DNA from 3 places in the Streptomyces sp. NPDC002602 genome. Region 1 is predicted to be linked to each of the others. Evidence: riboswitches for the same ligand, from Rfam matches in the RefSeq annotation. Region 1 holds a riboswitch; each other region holds the start of a gene.

Region 1 (6,021 bases):
GGCAGCACCTCGGCGGCGAACCGGCGGATGCCGCGCTCCCGGGCCACCGCGCCGATGTGTTCGAGGAGGGCGGAGGCGACGCCGCGGCCCTGGTGCGCGTCCTGGACGAGGAAGGCGACCTCCGCCTCGTCGGCCGGCGCGGAGGCGGGCCGGCCGTCGGGGCCGATGCGGTCGAAGCGGACGGTGGCGATGAACTCGCCGCCGATGGTCGCCGCGAGGCCCACGCGGTCCACGTGGTCGTGGTGGGTGAAGCGGTGGACGTCGCGGTCGGACAGGCGGGGGTACGGGGCGAAGAACCGGTAGTACTTCGACTCGTCGGAGACCTGTTCGTAGAAGCTGACCAGGCGTCCCGCATCCTCGGTGGTGATGGGCCGGATCCGGGCGGTGCCGCCGTCGCGCAGCACGACGTCCGCTTCCCAGTGGGCCGGGTACGAGGGGTCCGACTCGGTGGTCATGGCCACACCTTAAGGGGCGGACCAACCGAACGGTGCGCGCGCGGCGCGTGCGGCACACGGGGGCAAATCAGTGCAAGCTGGGGAGGGTCCAACGGCGGTGGATCCGAGCCGAAGGCCGGTTCGAGCATTCCGGGTGCCGTGAGAGACTGGTCTAGACAACCGCTAGCACCTGAAGGGCATCACCATGGCAGAGCGCCGCGTCAACGTCGGCTGGGCCGAGGGCCTGCACGCTCGTCCCGCCTCGATCTTCGTCCGGGCGACGACCGCTTCCGGCGTCCCGGTGACCATCGCGAAGGCCGGCGGCGACCCCGTCAACGCCGCTTCCATGCTGGCGGTTCTGGGCCTGGGCGCCCAGGGCGGCGAGGAGATCGTCCTCGCGTCCGAGGCCGAGGGCGCCGACGTCGCGCTGGACCGCCTCGCGAAGCTCGTCGCCGAGGGTCTCGACGAGCTCCCCGAAACGGTCTGATCCCAGACGGTCCGACCCTTCGGGTCACCCACACGTGGCGATGCCGCGGCCCCGGCGCGCAGGGGGCCGCGGCTTCGTTGTCTCAGGAATGCGCCGACGCGAATGCGCCGACGTGAATGCGCCGACGTGAATGCGACACGACGCGGGATATCGGGGCGACTTTTACCGCACGCCGAAAATACCGCCATCGAATCCGGCCGACGAAATAGGGCGCGCCGAAGTCGAGCCGACCGGAATAGGGCGGCCGGTCCGAGGCGCCGAAACCCTCGGCACATCCATTCTTTGTATACGGGCTTTGTTAATGCGGGCCGCTCGCCATGTTTACGGCAGGTTGCGAAGTCCTCACGCGCCGCCGGTGCGCCGCGACGGCGTGCTCGGCGTGCAGGGCCGTCAGGGACCGGGCCCGCTCGGCGTCGCCGCGCGCCACCGCGTCCACGATCGCGCCGTGCTCGGCCCAGGAGTCCACGGGGCGCGTCGGGGCCTCCACCGAGAACATCCAGGCGATCTTGTGGCGCGTCTGCGTCAGCAGGGCGATCAGCCCGGGGCTCGCGGACGCCTGGGACAGCGTCTCGTGGAACCAGCCCCCCAGGGCCCGCAGATCCTCCCCTTGGGCTCTCCTGGCCCGTTCCTGGCCCAGCCTGACCAGTCCGCGCAGCACCTTCAGGTGCGCCTCGGTGCGTCGGCGGGCCGCCCGGGAGGCGGCGAGGGGCTCCAACAGCATCCGCAGCTCCAGGAGGTCCGAGGCCTCCTGCTCGGTCGGCTCGGCCACACAGGCGCCGGCGTGCCGGCGGGTCGTGACGAAGCCCTCGGACTCCAGGGTGCGCAGGGCCTCGCGGACCGGGACGCGCGAAACCCCGTAACGGCGGGCCAGCACTTCCTCGGTGAGGCGGCCGCCGGGCCCGAAGACCCCGGAGATGATGTCGTCGCGGATTGCTGTGCATACCGCGTGCGCAGGAATTCGCAAGACCGGACCTCCGCTTGATTTCGTGACCGTGCCGCGACTCTATTGCAACACACGATAATTTCCGAGGACGGCCCTGGATGTGAAACATTTTCCCGCCAACGCGAAAGGCCCCGGCTCGATGAGCCGGGGCCTTCAGCGAAGAGTCGCGGAGCGATCAGACGTTGACGTCGTGCGAGCGCAGGTATGCGATCGGGTCGATGTCCGAGCCGTACTGCGAGCCGGTGCGGGCCTCGAAGTGCAGGTGCGGGCCGCTGGAGTTGCCCGTGGAGCCCGACAGGCCGATCTGCTGGCCCGGGGTGACCTGCTGGCCGACGGAGACGTCCAGCGAGGACATGTGCCCGTACTGGGTGTACGTGCCGTCGTTGTGCTTGATGACGACGTTGTTGCCGTACGCGCCGCCGTAGCCGGCCTCGACGATCGTGCCGGCGCCCACGGCGTGGACCGAGGTGCCGGACGCCGCGTGGAAGTCGATGCCCGTGTGGCTGCCGGAGGACCACATGCCGCCGCCCGCGTGGTACTGCGTGCTGACGTAGGAGCCGTCGACGGGAGCGACGAAGGTGTTGAGGCGCTTGCGCTCGGCCTCGCGGGCCGCACGCTCCGCGGCCTCTCGCTCGGCCTTCGCCTTGGCCTCGGCGAGGCGCTTGGACTCGGCGGCGCGCTGCTTGGCGTCGGCCTCGGCCTGCGCCTTCGCGGCGGTGATGTCGGCGGCGCGCTGCTGGGACTCGGCCTGGGTCTCGATCTCACCCTGGAGGTCCTCGGCGACGACGACGGCGTTGAGGCCGGTGTCCTCCACCGTGGGGGCGGCGGGCTCGCCCGCGGCGAACGCGGGGCCGGCCAGCGTGCCCACGACGCCGGTGGTGGCGAGGGCGGCTATACCGGCGTAGCCGGCGGTCTTGCGGCTCAAACGGCTCGAACCGCGGTGCTTACCGGCGACACGATTGCTGCCAAACGCCATGAAGAGGTTGATCCTTTCCTTCCTTCTCGCCTACCGGGTTAGCTGACGGGTTCGGAGCAGGAAGGTCTCCTACGGGCCCCCTCTTGCGAGGCGGTCCGATTCACCCCAGGGACACATGTGGGTCCCCGGCTCCCCAGGCTCGCGCCTGACGGGGACTCGGCGATCGCTGTCCGGTGCCGCGGGTGCGGCGGGCACAACTGACGAACAGCACGGCCGACGCTAGGCGGATCTTCAGTCAATCGCCAAACAGGTGCGCGCTTTTGTTACCTACGCCACACCGCATACAAGCAACCTCACCACTAAATGGACAAAAGGGGCTCAGGCGACAAGTCGCCTGAGCCCCTTTGATTTCAGGTCAGTTGCCGACGACGCTCACTTCGCCGATCCCCAGCGCCCGCACGGGCTCCGCGATCTGCGACGCGTCGCCCACGAGGATCGTGACCAGCCGGTCCACGGGGAAGGCGTTGACCACGGCCGAAGTCGCCTCCACCGTTCCCGTCGCGGCGAGTTGGGCGTACAACCGGGCCTGGTAGTCGTCCGGCAGTTCCTGCTCCACCTGATCGGCGAGGGTGCCCGCGACCGAGGCGGCGGTCTCGAACTTCAGCGGGGCCACGCCCACCAAGTTCTGCACCGCCACGTCCCGTTCGGCATCGGTCAGACCGCCCTCCGCGAGGGTGCGCAGCACCGTCCAGAGGTCCTCCAGCGCCGGGCCGGTGTTCGGGGTGTCCACCGAGCCGCTGATGGCCAGCATCGACGCGCCCTTGCCGTCGGCGGTCGAACGCAGCACCTGCCCGAAGGCGCGCACGCCGTAGGTGTACCCCTTCTCCTCGCGCAGCACCTTGTCGAGGCGCGAGGTGAGGGTGCCGCCGAGGCAGTACGTGCCGAGCACCTGGGCCGCCCAGACGCGGTCGTGACGGTCCGCGCCGATCCGGCCGATCAGGAGCTGCGTCTGGACCGCTCCGGGGCGGTCCACGATGACCACGCGGCCCGTGTCGTCGGCCGTCACCGGCGGCACCGGGAGCGGATCGGCGGAATTGCCCGTCCAGGCGCCCAGGGTGTCCGCCAGGACGGCGTCCAGGTCGATCCCGGTCAGGTCGCCCACGACCACCGCGGTGGCGGTCGCGGGGCGCACGTGGGCCTCGTAGAAGGCGCGTACGGCACCGGAGTCGATGCGGGCGACCGTCTCCTCGGTGCCCTGGCGGGGCCGGGAGATCCGCAGGTCGGCCGGGAACAGCTCCTTGGAGAGCTGCTTGGCGGCGCGGCGCTGCGGGTTGGCCGACTCGTGCGGGATCTCGTCGAGTCGGTTGCGCACCAGCCGGTCGACCTCGCTGTCCGCGAAGGCCGGGGCGCGCAGTGCCTCGGCGAGCAGGCCGAGCGCCTTCGCCAGGCGGGAGGCGGGAACCTCCAGCGAGACCCGCAGGCCCGGGTGGTCGGCGTGCGCGTCGAGGGTCGCTCCGCAGCGCTCCAGCTCCGCCGCGAACTCCTCGGCGGAGTGCTTGTCGGTGCCCTCGGACAGGGCGCGGGCCATGATGGTGGCCACCCCGTCCAGGCCCTCGGGCTCCGCGTCGAGCGGGGCGGCGAGGTTGATCTCGACGGCGACGACCTGCTGCCCCGGACGGTGGCAGCGCAGCAGGGTCAGCCCGTTGGCGAGCGCACCGCGCTCGGGGGCCGGGAAGGCCCACGGCCTGGCCTCGCCGGCCTCCGGCCGCGGGTGGAAGGTCATCGTGACGGCTGCGGTGTCGCTCACTGCTCCGCCCCTTCGTTCTCGTCGTTCTCGTCGGACTCGTCGGCCGGCAGGGGCTCGTAGACGAGCACCGCGCGATTGTCCGGGCGCAGTCGGGCGGCGGCCACGGCCTGCACCTCCTCGGCGGTGACGTCCAGGACGCGGCCGACGGCGGTCAGGGCGAGCTGCGGGTCGCCGAACAGCACCGCGAAGCGGCACAGTTCGTCGGCGCGGCCGGCGACCGTGCTCAGCCGGTCCAGCCACTCCCGTTCCAGCTGGGCCTGGGCCCGTTCCATCTCCTCGGCGGTGGGGCCCTCGGCGGCGAACCGCGCGAGTTCCTCGTCCACGGCCGCCTCGATGGCGGGCACCTCGACCCCGCTGGAGGTCTTGACGTCCAGCCAGCCGAGCGACGGCGCGCCCGCCAGGCGCAGCATGCCGAATCCGGCGGCCACGGCGCTCTGGTCGCGGCGGACCAGGCGGTTGTGCAGCCGCGAGGACTCGCCGCCGCCGAGGACGGTCAGCGCCACGTCGGCGGCGTCGCACTCGCGGGTGCCGTCGTGCGGCAGCCGGTAGGCGGCCATCAACGCGCGGGCCGGGACCTCCTCGACGATCTCCTCGCGCAGTTGGCCGCCCATGACCTCGGGCAGCGAGCCGTCGCGCGGCGGCTGCTTGCCGTCGTGCGAGGGGATGGAGCCGAAGTACTTCTCGACCCAGGCGAGCGCCTGCTCGGGGTCGATGTCACCGACGACCGAGAGCACCGCGTTGTTGGGCGCGTAGTACGTGCGGAAGAAGTGACGCGCGTCCTCCAGGGAGGCGGCGTCCAGGTCGGCCATGGAGCCGATCGGGGTGTGGTGGTACGGGTGTCCCTCGGGGTACGCGAGGGCGGTGAGCCGCTCGAACGCGGTGCCGTAGGGCACGTTGTCGTACCGCTGGCGGCGCTCGTTCTTGACGACGTCGCGCTGGTTCTCCATGGACTCGTCGTCCAGGGCGGTCAGCAACGAGCCCATCCGGTCCGCCTCCAGCCAGAGGGCGAGCTCCAGCTGGTGGGCCGGCATCGTCTCGAAGTAGTTCGTGCGCTCGAAACTGGTGGTGCCGTTCAGCGAACCGCCGGCGCCCTGGACGAGCTCGAAGTGCCCGTTGCCGGGTACGCTCGCGGACCCCTGGAACATCAGGTGCTCGAAGAGGTGAGCCAGACCGGTCCGGCCCTTGACTTCGTGGCGCGAGCCGACGTCGTACCAGAGGCAGACCGCGGCGACCGGGGTCAGGTGATCCTCGGAGAGCACCACGCGCAGGCCGTTGGCCAGCCGGTGCTCGGTCGCTGTCAGGCCGCCGGAGCCGGCCTGGGCTGTGGCCGTGTGACCCATGGGCATGTGGTCCCTTCGATCGCGATGCAGAGATTTCTGTCAGACCTGCCACTGTATGCAAGCGCGTCGGCCACCGGAGAAGTTCCCGGGTTCA
Region 2 (6,021 bases), on a different contig from region 1:
GGCCTGCCCGGTGCGGCGGTCTTCCTTGGCCTCGGTGCCGGGGTCGTTCATGATGTAGCCGATCTCCCCCGGACGCAGGAAGTGCAGGTGCTTGCGCGCCTGCTGTTCCGCGTAGGCGGGGTCCTGCCAGCGGGCCTTCTCGTCGCGGAGCTTCTCCAGCCGCTCGCGCGCGTCGGTGGCGTCCCGCTGTTGCTGTGCGATCTCGGAGCGCTGGGACACGTACTGGCGCATGGGGTACGCGAGGGCGACGACCAGGGTACAGAGCACGAGCACCAGGAGCGCGGCCCGGCCGGTGAGCCGGCTGCGGCGGACCTGACGGCGCGACTGGGAACGGTAGACGTGCGCCGCGGTCCGTTCGCCGAGTGCCTTGAGTCTGGTCGCGGTCGAGAAGGTGGAGAACCGATCCCGGTTCCCGGCCATGGTCCCGCCTCCCCTGAGTGCGCTACGCAATACGTCCCCGCACACGGTACGGGACCGAGTGCGGGGACGTACGGAGGCCGGGGCGTGATTAGCCCTCGCCGTTCCTACTGGTTCGCGGAGCGGAACCGCGGGAAGGCGGAGCGGCCCGCGTACACCGCGGCGTCGTCGAGGATCTCCTCGATGCGCAGCAGCTGGTTGTACTTGGCGACGCGGTCCGAGCGGGCCGGGGCGCCGGTCTTGATCTGGCCGCAGTTCACGGCGACGGCGAGGTCGGCGATGGTGACGTCCTCGGTCTCGCCGGAGCGGTGCGACATCATGCACTTGAAGCCGTTGCGCTGGGCCATCTCGACGGCGTCGAGGGTCTCGGTCAGCGAACCGATCTGGTTGACCTTGACGAGCAGGGCGTTCGCGGAGCCCTCCTCGATGCCGCGGGCCAGGCGCTCGGGGTTGGTGACGAAGAGGTCGTCGCCGACGATCTGGACCTTGGAGCCCAGCTTGTCGGTGAGGGTCTTCCAGCCGGCCCAGTCGTCCTCGTACAGCGGGTCCTCGATGGAGACCATCGGGTACGCGGAGACGAGCTCCTCGTAGTACTCGGTCATCTCGGCGGCCGAGCGGGACTGGCCCTCGAACTCGTACTTGCCGTCCTTGTAGAACTCGGACGCGGCGACGTCGAGCGCGAGCGCGATGTCCTTGCCGGGGACGTAGCCGGCCTGCTTGATGGCCTCGACGATGAGGTCCAGCGCGGCGCGGTTCGACTCCAGGTTCGGGGCGAAGCCGCCCTCGTCGCCCAGGCCGGTGGAGAGGCCCTTGGTGTGCAGGACCTTCTTCAGGGTGTGGTAGACCTCGGCACCCCAGCGCAGCGCCTCGGAGAAGGACTCCGCGCCGATCGGGGCGATCATGAACTCCTGGATGTCCACGTTGGAGTCGGCGTGCGACCCACCGTTGAGGATGTTCATCATCGGGACGGGCAGCAGGTGCGCGTTCGGGCCGCCGAGGTAGCGGAAGAGCGGCAGGTCCGAGGCCTCGGACGCGGCGTGCGCGACGGCGAGGGACACGCCGAGGATGGCGTTGGCGCCGAGGGAGCCCTTGTTGTCGGTGGCGTCCAGGTCGAACATGGCCTGGTCGATCAGGCGCTGCTCGGTGGCGTCGTAGCCGACGAGCTCCGGGCCGATCTGCTCGATGACGGCGAGGACGGCCTTCTCGACACCCTTGCCGAAGTAACGGTTGGGGTCACCGTCACGCAGCTCGATGGCCTCGAATGCACCGGTGGAGGCGCCGGACGGAACTGCAGCACGACCGGTGCTGCCATCGTCGAGGCCAACCTCGACCTCGACCGTGGGGTTGCCTCGGGAGTCCAGGATTTCCCGGGCTACGACGACGTCGATGGACGGCACGAGCATCTCCTTCTGGGATGTGACGCTGGGTGTGCGGTGGTGGGTCAGGCCGTGGGATGGCCTTGCCGACTAGAGCCTAACCGGCTCCGGCCACTCGACCGGCCGACCGCCCGGGTCCTGGGACGAAAAAGGGCCCGAATACCCTTCTTCCAGGACATACGACTCTTGATCGTCCGCGGGATCGGGTGTCACCGGGCCCGGACACGCCACCGCCCGGCGCGTGGAGGGGTACGCGCCGGGCAGGGGGTGCGTCAGGACTGACGCGGTGTCATCGGGGGGTTCAGCTGAGGTTCAGCTTCTGCCCGGGGTAGATCAGGTCGGCGTCCGGGACGATGTCCTTGTTCAGCTCGTGCAGCTTCTGCCAGCCGCCCTTGACGCCGTTCGCGTCGGCGATGGTGCCCAGGGTGTCGCCGGCCTTGACCTCGTACGAGCCGTTGCCGATCTTCGGGGCGGCGGTCGCCTTCGGGGCCTTCTGCGGCGCCGGGGCGGCCGTGGAACGCTCGGAGCGGGTGGTGGTGGAGCCCTCGGAGCGCTTGGTCTCCGTCTTCGGCGCGACCTTCTGCTTCTTGGGAGCGGCCTGCTGCTTCTGCGGCTTGGGGGTCTCGGCCGAGCCGCCGCCGTCGTACGAGGAGTTGGACAGGCCCACGCCACAGGACGGCCAGGCACCCTTGCCCTGGCCCTTGAGGACCTTCTCGGCGATGGCTATCTGCTGCGACTTGGAGGCCTGGTTGGCCTGCGAGGCGTACGCCTTGCCGCCGTAGGCGGCCCAGGTGCCGGACGAGAACTGCAGGCCGCCGTAGTAGCCGTTGCCCGTGTTGATGGACCAGTTGCCACCGGACTCGCAGGAGGCGACCTTGTCCCACTCGGAGGTGGTGGCGGCGGACGCGGAGCCCGCGGCCATCAGCGGGGCCGCGACGGCGACACCGGCGACGCCGGCGAGCGTGACGATGCGGGCGGCCTTGGAGCCGCGACGGTGCTTGCCCTTGCCGGAAAGCAGCATGGAGTTTCTCCTCACCGACGCCTACGAGGTGAGCTGTCGGGTTCGGGCGAGTGAGTTGCCCGGCCGCACGACTGGCGTGCGTCTTAACCCCCAGCCGGTTCGCGGCCGTCTCTCGACGGCCCGTCCCGGCGCCTACCTTGGTTCCCCCGCTCCTGCCTTCGGCGCTTGCGCGACGACTGTTCTCTCCGTCCGCCGGCAGGATTCGGCGATGCGGTCGAAGAGGCTCGCGGTGGCGAGCGATTCAGAAGGTAGACAGGTCTCCCCCCGATGTTCAACGAGCAACATCGGGGGGAAAGGGCCCTACTTGCGTTCCGCTTAGGGACGTTTGCGCAGGTGAGGGCAGGGTTTGCGGCAGCTTCGATACGTGACGCGCCAGTTGGGCGGAAGAGACGCATGTCTCACTTGCCGAAACCGGACATTCGGATCTTAATGGGTGCCCGAACTGCCCCTATTACTTGGTTAGATCCAGGTTCTGGCCGGGCTTGATGAGGTCCGCGTCCCCTCCGATGACCTGCTCGTTGGCCTCGTAGAGCTTGGTCCAACCGCCCTTGAGTCCCTTGGCGTCCGCGATGGCGGTCAGGCTGTCGCCCGCCTTCACCGTGTAGACGGGCTCCGGCGCGGTGTTGGGAACGGCCCCGAGGCCCTCGTTCGCCGCCGGGCCGCGGTGCTTGCCGCCGCCGTCCGCCGCCGAGTCGGTCGGGGTGCCCGTCGGAGTGCCCGTCGGCGCCGAGGGCGTGGTGGAGGGGTCGGCCGGGTTCGGGTCCCTGGCGGGGTCCGAGGGGACCGCCGGGGTGGTCGTGCCGCCCGGGGTGGTCGGGGCGACCGGCGGCTGGTTGCTCGGGCCGGTCGGAAGGGTCGGGTCCGGGTCCGGCATGACGGGCAGTCCGGCGTTGGGCCCCTGCGGTACGTCGGGCAGCGTGAACGACGGCACGCCGGACGGGGAGGGCAGGGTCGGGGTGGGCGCGGTGGGCGTCGGCACCCCGAAGTCGGTGGCCGGCGTGGAACCGCTCTTCGGCACCGCGGAGTCCGGGCGGGAGGGCGTGGGCGCGACCGGCGCGGGCGCCTCGACCCGGCCCGGGTCCACCGCGGCCGACGGGCCCTGTCGCGTCAGGCCGGCCGAGGACGCGCAGAGCGGCCACGCCTGGGGGCCCTGCGAGGCCAGCACCTTCTCGGCGATGGCGATCTGCTGGGAGCGGCTGGCGAGGTCGGGGCGCGTCGCGTAGTCGAGTCCGCCGGCCTCGTTCCACTGCTCCTGGGTGAACTGGAGTCCCCCGTAGGCGCCGCTGCCGTAGTTGGCGCTCCAGGAACCGCCGCTCTCGCACTCGGCGACCGTGTCCCACGTGCCGGCGTCGGCGGCGCTCGCGTTGGTTGCCGCGAGCAGCGGCAGGGCGAGCGCGGAACCGGTGACTCCGGCGGTGACGACGAGTGCGGGTATTTGCTTGGGGCGTCTGTGGCGGCCGTTCCCGGAACGCATGAGGCTGTACCTTTCGCATAACGGCGGGGTAACGGCAGAACCTAGCGGCCTTGGCATACAAGTAACAAGTTTGGTCGGAAACTGACTCGCGGTCAGGCCGGCCCCGGTCGCGCCTCAGTCGTTTCGGGGTGTGAAGCGGACCGGAAGGGTGCGTAGGCCACGCATGATGAGCCCGCCCCGCCAGCGCAGGTCCGCAGGTGGAACGGCGAGTTCCAGATCCGGCAGACGCATCAGCAAACTTTTGAGCGCCGTCTGTCCCTCGAGGCGCGCGAGCGGCGCACCGAGGCAGTAATGGATGCCGTGCCCGTATCCGAGGTGCTGATTGTCACTCCGGGAGAGGTCCAGAGTGTCCGGTTCCGCGAACCTTGCGGGGTCCCGGTCCGCGGCCGCGAGGACCACCAGCACCGGGTCGCCGACCGCGATGTCCCGCCCGCCGAGGGTCAGCGGTTCGGTGGCGAACCGCCAGGTCGCCAGTTCCACGGGCCCGTCGTAGCGCAACAGCTCCTCGACACCGGTCTCCAGCAGCCCGCTCTCGCCGGCGGCCAGGGACACCTGGAGGCGCTCGCGCTGCTCCGGGTTCATGAAGAGGGAGTGGACGCCGTTCCCGATGAGGTTCACGGTCGTCTCGAAGCCGGCGAAGAGCAGGATGAAGGCCATCGCGGTGGCCTCGGCCTCCGTCAGGTGGTCGCCGTGGTCGCCGGCCCGGATCAGATCCGAGATCAGGTCGTTGCCCAGATCGTCCCGTTTGCGGTGGATGAGTTCCCCGAGGTAGGTCCGCATCCGCTTCACCGAACGGGCGACCCCGCCGCGCGGTCCGCCGCCGTGCCGGATCATCATCCCGGCCCAGTCCCGGAAGTCGTCCTGGTCCTCGCGCGGTACGCCGAGCATCTCGCAGATGGCGTAGATGGGGAGCGGGAAGGCGAACTCGTGGATGAGGTCCGCCTCCCCCTTCCCGGCGAACCCGTCGATGAGGTGGTCGGTGAGCTCCTGGACGCGCGGGGCGAACTCCGCCACCCGGCGCGGGGTGAACGCCTTCGACACCAACCGCCGCAACCGGGTGTGGTCCGGCGGGTCGATGTTCAGCAGGTGCGTCATCAGCTCCGCCTTGCGCTCCCCCGGGATGCCGGTCTTGCCCTTGGCGTGCGCCGGCTCCGCGTGGTGCGCCGGGTTCTTGCTGAGGCGCTGGTCGGCGAGGGCCTGGCGGGCGTCCGCGTACCGGGTCACCAGCCAGGCCTCCACGCCGCTCGGGAGCTTGGTGCGGTGCACCGGGGAGTGCTCGCGCAGCCAGGCGTACGCCGGGTACGGGTCGGTGGCGAACTCCCAGTCGAACAGGGTGGGGCCCTGGGGGGAGGAGGTCTCGTCGGCGGGTTCCGCGGGGGTCGGCTCATGCACCCGCTGACCGTATCCCGGCCTCCGCGCGCCATCCCATATGGGTGCTTCGTCGCGGCTGTCCGTAGATCCGCCGAGGCTTGACCCCGCCCGCTCCGGCGTTCCTACTTTCGCTGTTGTGGACGTGAGGATCTTGAAGAGCAGTTTCGCGGTGGTGGAGAGACGGGCCGAGCACGCCGTCAAGTACTTCTACACGCACCTCTTCTGGCACCACCCCGAGGTCCGCCCGCTCTTCCCCTCCTCCCCGGCGGACATGCAACGGCAGCGGGACCGGCTCTTCGCCGCCCTCACCCACGTCGTCACCCACCTGGAGAACGAGACCCTCGTCCCCTACCTCCGCGACC
Region 3 (6,021 bases), 620 kb from region 1:
TGGTCCGGGTCGGTCGGCACGTCCAGGCCGAGCACCTGCGCGGCGCGCAGCGCGACGCGGGTGTGGCCCTCGGGAGAGAGGTGCAGTCGGTCGCCGTCCCAGGCCCGTCGGTCCTGTACGGACTTCAGGGACCACAGGTCGAGGACCGGGCAGTCGTACTTGTCCGCCACGGCCCGCACGTGTGCGTTGTACGTGGCGATCTTGCCCCGCATGTACCGCAGGACCGGTACGCCCCGGGTGTCGAACCCGGTCGTGATCATGACCTGTCCGACGGAGCCGACCAGGTCGGCCACGGCCGCCTCGAAGCGTTCCGCCGTGGCGTCCGGGTCGCTGCCCGGCCGGATGATGTCGTTGCCGCCCGCGCAGAAGGTGACCAGGTCCGGCGCGAGGGCTTTGGCCCTGGGTACCTGGTCGGCCACGATCTGGTCGAGGAGCTTTCCGCGCACGGCCAGGTTGGCGTACCGGAAATCGTGTTCTTCACGCCGATCGGCCAGGAGTACGGCCAGCCGGTCCGCCCAGCCGAGATGCGAATCCCCGGGTCCCGGGTCCCCCACGCCCTCGGTGAAGCTGTCCCCGATCGCCGCGTACGAGCCGATGGTCTTGAGTGTCGTCTTCGTCGCTGCCACAGCTCGACATCCTTCACCCCCGCGGCCGACCTACGCCAACGTAATGAGGGGTTGACGGACCGTGATCTATCCCACCATGCATACGTGGAATAAGAATCGCGTGAGGCCGGGACCCCCCTCGGGTCCCGGCCTCACGCGTGTCCGTGCTCCTGCGGGCCGTGCGTCAGATGCTGACGCCCTTCGAGCGGAGGTAGGCCAGCGGGTCCACGTCCGAGCCGTAGGACGGGCCGGTGCGGATCTCGAAGTGGAGGTGCGGGCCGGAGGAGTTGCCGGTGGAGCCGGAGAGCCCGATCCGCTGTCCGGGCGTGACGCTCTGGCCCGTCGAGACGGACAGCGAGGACATGTGGCCGTACTGCGAGTACTTGCCGTCCGCGTGCCGGATCACGACCTCGTTGCCGTACGCGCCGCCCCATCCGGCGGAGACCACGGTGCCCGCGCCGACGGCCTTGACGGTGGTGCCGGAGCTCGCGATGAAGTCGACGCCGGTGTGGTAACCGGAGGACCACATGGCGCCGGAGGCGCGGTACTGGGTGGAGATCCCGCCGCCGACCGGGGCGACGAAGCCGGTGCCCGTACCGGAGTTCGCGGAGGTGTCATCACCCTGGCCGGTGGGGGCCGCGGGCCGCTTGGCGGGGGCCTTGGAGGCGGAACCGGCCTCGGAGTCGGCCTGAGCGGCGCCGGAGGACCGGTCGGTCGACTCCGGAGCGGCGGCGGCACCCTTCGCGGAGCGCGACTGCGACGGGCGGGCCGGAGCGGGGGCGGACTCGGCGGCGGGAGCGGCCGCGCCGAGGTTCAGCTTCAGGCCGGGGTGGATCATCGAGGGGTCGGAGCCGACGGCCTGCCGGTTGTCGGCGTACAGCCGCTCCCAGCCACCGGAGACCTGACGGTCGGCGGCGATCTTCGAGAGGTAGTCGCCCGACACGACGGTGTAGACGGTCGGGGCGGCCTTCGCGGCGACGGGAGCGGCCTGGGTGGCCTGGAGGGACACCGGGGCCTGCGGGACCGAGACGGGCGCGGCGTCCGGGGCCGACACGGGCGCGGCGACGGGGGCCGATGCGGGTGCGCCGGCCGCGTGGGCGCCGGCGGCTCCGATCAGCGGCAGGGCGAGAGCCGCACCACCGGTTCCCGCGACGGCGAACCCGCGGGACAGCGAACTGGTCTTCGGACGGCGGTGCTTACCCTTTGCGGGCATGGCGAATTCCTCTCCGACGCCTGCGAGGTGAGCTGTCGGGTTCGGACTGGAGATGTCCGGCCGGGCATCGGCGTCGGTGACGACGGCCGAAGTGCGGCTTCACCCCTAGCCGTCCCGGAGACGAGGCCCGGAACGGCGGCTTACCTGGTTCCCCCGCTCCTGCCGCGCGCGTGAATAGTCGGGTGGGGTTCCCGGGCGGCGGCAGGATTAGGCGGTCCACCCGGATCGATCGCGAAGGTAATCGAGTCCTGCCGCACACAACAAGCCATGAATTTCCTGACGGAATCCCAGACATGGGGGGACGGCGAAATTCCCGTCACCCTCTGTCCATTCCGGGCCGGCAACAACCCTCGTCACATGGCAATTCGAGTTTCGTGATCAGGCACGCACGGTCACCGTATGATCTGGCTCACGGAGCGTGGCGCGATCTCGCCGCCGCTCATGGCAAGTTGTTTCCAAGTAGTGTAATTCGGACACTCACGACGACGCGGAGGAACCCCCTTGACCCGGCAGATACCCCGAACCCCGTCCGTGACGCCCGAACTGTCCGGAGTGCGCAACTTCCGTGACGTGGGCGGGCTGACGACCATCGACGGACGGAGGGTCAGGTCAGGACGACTCTTCCGAAGCGGACATCTCGCACATGCCACCGAAACCGATGCACAGTTCCTCGTATCGCTCGGGCTGCACACCGTCTTCGACTTCCGCAACGACGCCGATCACGCCCTGGAAGGGCAGGACGTGGCGCTGCCCGGCGTCCTCAACGTGAACATCCCCCTCTCCGATCCCGCCGACGGTCGGGAGTTCTGGACGATGGTCCGCGACGGCGAGCTCGACCGACTGCGTGACGTACTGGGCGACGGAAAGGCCGCCGCCCGGATGGAGAACTCCTACCGCGGCATCATCCGGAACCGGACCGTCGAACACGGTCGGGTCGTGCGCGCCCTCGCCGAGGAGAGCCTCCCCGCCCTGATGCACTGCGCGGCGGGCAAGGACCGGGCCGGCCTGTCGATCGCCGTCACCCTGCTCGCGCTCGGGGTGGAGCGCGAGGTGATCGTGGCGGACTACCTGGAGTCGAACGCCCCGCACAACCGCTACCGGGTCCGCCGGGGCAGTGACGCGCCCGAGGCCCGCTCGCCCGAGGTCATGGCCCTGCTCGCCCCGCTCTTCGACGCCCGCGCCGAGTACCTGGGCGCCGCGTTCGAGGTCGTCGACGAGACCTGGGGCGGGGTGGACGGCTATCTGACGGAGGGTCTCGGGCTGACGCCCGAGACCCTCGACCGGCTGCGGGACCGGCTCCTGGAAGAGCCGGTCTGATCCCGTCGGTCCGATCCCGTCGACGGCGGGCACCGCCGGTGGAAGCGGGCCGTCAGCGGTTGCCGACGGCCTGCTTCACGAGCGTCCTGCCGAACTCCCACATCAGCCCGCCCCCGCCGTGCGCCTCGTCCATGACCTCGCGGAAGGCGCCGACGAACCGGTCGACGTCCCGCTCGTCCACGATCAGCGGCGGAATGAGCTTGATGACCTCCAGGTGATCCCCGGAGACCTGGGTGAGGATCCGGTGCTTCTGGAGCAGCGGCACCACGACCATCTGCGCGAAGAGCCCCTTGCGGGCCGCCTGGAGCATCGTCCAACGGCTGCGCAGCCCCAGCGAGGACGGTCGGCCGAACTCGATGCCGATCATCAGGCCGCGACCGCGCACCTCGTGCAGCAGCTCGTACTCGTCCACCAGGGCGGCGAGCCGTCCGCGCAGCAGGTCGCCCGTCGATCGCGCGCGGGCCACCAGTGCCTCGTCGTCCATGACGGAGAGCACCGCCAGTCCGGCCGCCATCGCCTGTGCGTTGGATCCGAAGCTGGCGGAGTGCACCAGGACCCGGTCCATCGAGGAGTAGACCTTCTTGAAGATCCAGTCCTTGCCGAGGGTGGCGCCGACGGGCACGTACCCCCCGGAGAGGGCCTTGGCCACGCACACCAGATCCGGCTCCACGCCGGGTTCGTGCTGATAGGCGTAGAAGTCACCGGTACGTCCGAGGCCGGTCTGCACCTCGTCCGCGATCAGCAGCGCCTTGTGCCGGTGCAGGAGTTCCTGTGCGGCGAGCAGGAACCCGGGCGGGGCGGCCAGCACGCCCTTGCCCTGGATCGGTTCGACGACGAGGGCGGCCACGTCGCCCCGCCGCAGTTCGCGCTCCAAGGCGGCCAGTTCTCCCAGCGCGATCCTCGTGTCGGGCAGCAGCGGGGCGAAACCGTCCCGGAAGCCGGCCTCCCCGTTGACCGAGAGCGAGCCGGTGGTGAGCCCGTGGAAGGCGTGGTCGCAGTAGAGGACCCTGGGGCGCCCGGTGGCGTACCGGGCGAACTTCAGGGCGGTCTCCACTGCCTCGGTGCCGCTGTTGCCGAAGAAGACCCGGTCCAGGTGCGGACTGTACGACAGCAGCTTCTCCGCGAGCAGTCCGGGCAGCGGCTGGCAGTCGAAGCGGGTGAGGTCGGCGAGCTGCGCGTCCAGCACGTCGTGCAGGGCGCGCCGGACCACGGGGTGGTGGCGGCCCAGCCCCATCACCCCGAACCCGGCCAGCATGTCCAGGTAGTCGTTGCCCTCGGCGTCGAAGAAGTGGGCTCCCTCGGCCCGCTCGTAGACCTTGTCGAAGCCGATGGTGCGCAGCATCCGGGGCAACTGGTGGTTGAGGTGGCGGCTGTGCAGCTCGTACCGCTCTCCACCGCGTTCGGCCAGCAGGGCGCCGAGGTCGAAGCCCTTGCCCCGGTCGCCCTCCCCCGCGTGGCCGGCGCTCATGCCGACGTGCCCCGGTTGCCGCCGATGGTCTCCCGGGCCGCGCGCAGGGATTCCTTGAGGGAGCCCATGGTGGCGAGGACGGCGGTGGGTTCGTAGCCGCAGTGCGCCATGCAGTTCGCGCAGCGCGGGTCCTTGCCCCGGCCGTACTTGCTCCAGTCGGTGTCCTCGATCAGCTCCCGGTACGTGGGGACGTATCCGTCGCTCATCAGATAGCAGGGGCGCTGCCAACCGAAGAGGGAGTAATTCGGAATGGCCCACGCGGTGCAGGGGAAATCGGCCTTGCCTTCCAGGAAGTCCAGGAAGAGCGGTGAGTGGTTGAGCCGCCAGCGGCGCCGGTTTCCGCCCGCGAAGGCCTTCTTGAAGAGTTCGCGGGTCTGTTCCACTCCGAGGAAGTGTTCCTGGTCGGGCGCCTTTTCGTACGCGTAGGCGGGCGAGATCATCATCTCGTCCACCTCCAGGTCGTCATTGAGGTAGTTCAGCACCTCGATGATGGTCTGCGGGGTGTCGGTGTTGAAGAAGGTGGAGTTCGTGGTCACCCGGAATCCGCGCTTCTTCGCCTCCTTGATGGCCGCCACGGCCTCGTCGAAGACGCCTTCCTTGGCCACCGACTCGTCGTGCCGCTCGCGCAGGCCGTCGATGTGCACGGCGAACGCGAAGTAGGGGGACGGGGTGAACTTCTCGATCTTCTTGCGGAGGAGCATCGCGTTGGTGCAGAGGAAGACGTACTTCCTCTTGGCCACCAACTGGCGGACGATCTCGTCGATCTGCGGGTGCATCAAGGGCTCGCCACCGGCGATGGAGACCATGGGCGCCCCGGACTCCAGGACGGCGCCGACCGCCTGGGCGACCGGCATGCGCTGCTTGAGGACGCCGGCCGGGTGCTGGATCTTCCCGCACCCCTCGCAGGCCAGGTTGCAGGCGTAGAGCGGCTCCAGTTCGACGATCAAAGGGAACTTCTCGACCTTGCGGAGCTTCTGTTCGAGAAGATAGGTCCCGACCCTGATGGACTGTCGCAACGGCATGGCCATCTGGCTCACCTCCTGGGGAGCGGCAAAGAACGGTGCCAGTCATGAAACGCGGGCAGTACGGCACGCAACACGCGGAAAGCCGATATTCCTCCGCGTACCGTGCCGATACGGACGAGCTCGTGCTCCGGAGCGTCCACGATCACCCGGACGGCCGCAACCGGGCGGTTCGCACCGGGTTCGGCGGTGGGGCCGCGGGCGGCGGTCCACAGGGTGGCCGCCGATTCCATGTCGACCGCGACGGCGCCGGTGGCGCGCAGGTGTGCGCGCTCCTGGCCGCGGACCACGTGGTCGGATCCGGTCAACGCACCGAGGTGCACGGTCCGGCCGGGTACGGCCCGGGCCAGTGCCTCGGCGAGCAGGGCGGTGCCGTCGCAGGCGACGGTGCCGCGG

The links. Region 1 has a riboswitch for cyclic di-AMP ahead of ACFYW3_RS00470 (M23 family metallopeptidase). Riboswitches for the same ligand answer to the same signal wherever they lie in the genome.
Positions count from the first base shown of each region.
Region 2: another riboswitch for cyclic di-AMP. It lies ahead of ACFYW3_RS33985 (transglycosylase family protein); the one in region 1 lies ahead of ACFYW3_RS00470 (M23 family metallopeptidase).
Region 3: another riboswitch for cyclic di-AMP. It lies ahead of ACFYW3_RS02975 (peptidoglycan DD-metalloendopeptidase family protein); the one in region 1 lies ahead of ACFYW3_RS00470 (M23 family metallopeptidase).

Region 1 covers NZ_JBIAQX010000001.1:119,290-125,310, reverse strand. Annotated here, with positions in the region: gene ACFYW3_RS00485 (GNAT family N-acetyltransferase) at 1-455, opposite strand, end outside; gene ACFYW3_RS00480 (HPr family phosphocarrier protein) at 640-921, shown strand; gene ACFYW3_RS00475 (GntR family transcriptional regulator) at 1,220-1,885, opposite strand; gene ACFYW3_RS00470 (M23 family metallopeptidase) at 2,040-2,840, opposite strand; cyclic di-AMP (ydaO/yuaA leader) riboswitch at 2,853-3,012, opposite strand; gene ACFYW3_RS00465 (pitrilysin family protein) at 3,196-4,563, opposite strand; gene ACFYW3_RS00460 (pitrilysin family protein) at 4,584-5,927, opposite strand.
Region 2 covers NZ_JBIAQX010000020.1:19,982-26,002, reverse strand. Annotated here, with positions in the region: gene ACFYW3_RS33995 (septum formation initiator family protein) at 1-420, opposite strand, end outside; gene eno (phosphopyruvate hydratase) at 525-1,820, opposite strand; gene ACFYW3_RS33985 (transglycosylase family protein) at 2,095-2,814, opposite strand; cyclic di-AMP (ydaO/yuaA leader) riboswitch at 2,818-2,988, opposite strand; gene ACFYW3_RS33980 (transglycosylase family protein) at 3,266-4,288, opposite strand; gene ACFYW3_RS33975 (cytochrome P450) at 4,403-5,680, opposite strand; gene ACFYW3_RS33970 (globin domain-containing protein) at 5,802-6,021, shown strand, end outside.
Region 3 covers NZ_JBIAQX010000001.1:743,917-749,937, reverse strand. Annotated here, with positions in the region: gene ACFYW3_RS02980 (SGNH/GDSL hydrolase family protein) at 1-626, opposite strand, end outside; gene ACFYW3_RS02975 (peptidoglycan DD-metalloendopeptidase family protein) at 790-1,818, opposite strand; cyclic di-AMP (ydaO/yuaA leader) riboswitch at 1,823-2,009, opposite strand; gene ACFYW3_RS02970 (tyrosine-protein phosphatase) at 2,320-3,135, shown strand; gene ACFYW3_RS02965 (aspartate aminotransferase family protein) at 3,188-4,603, opposite strand; gene hpnH (adenosyl-hopene transferase HpnH) at 4,600-5,631, opposite strand; gene ACFYW3_RS02955 (1-hydroxy-2-methyl-2-butenyl 4-diphosphate reductase) at 5,637-6,021, opposite strand, start outside.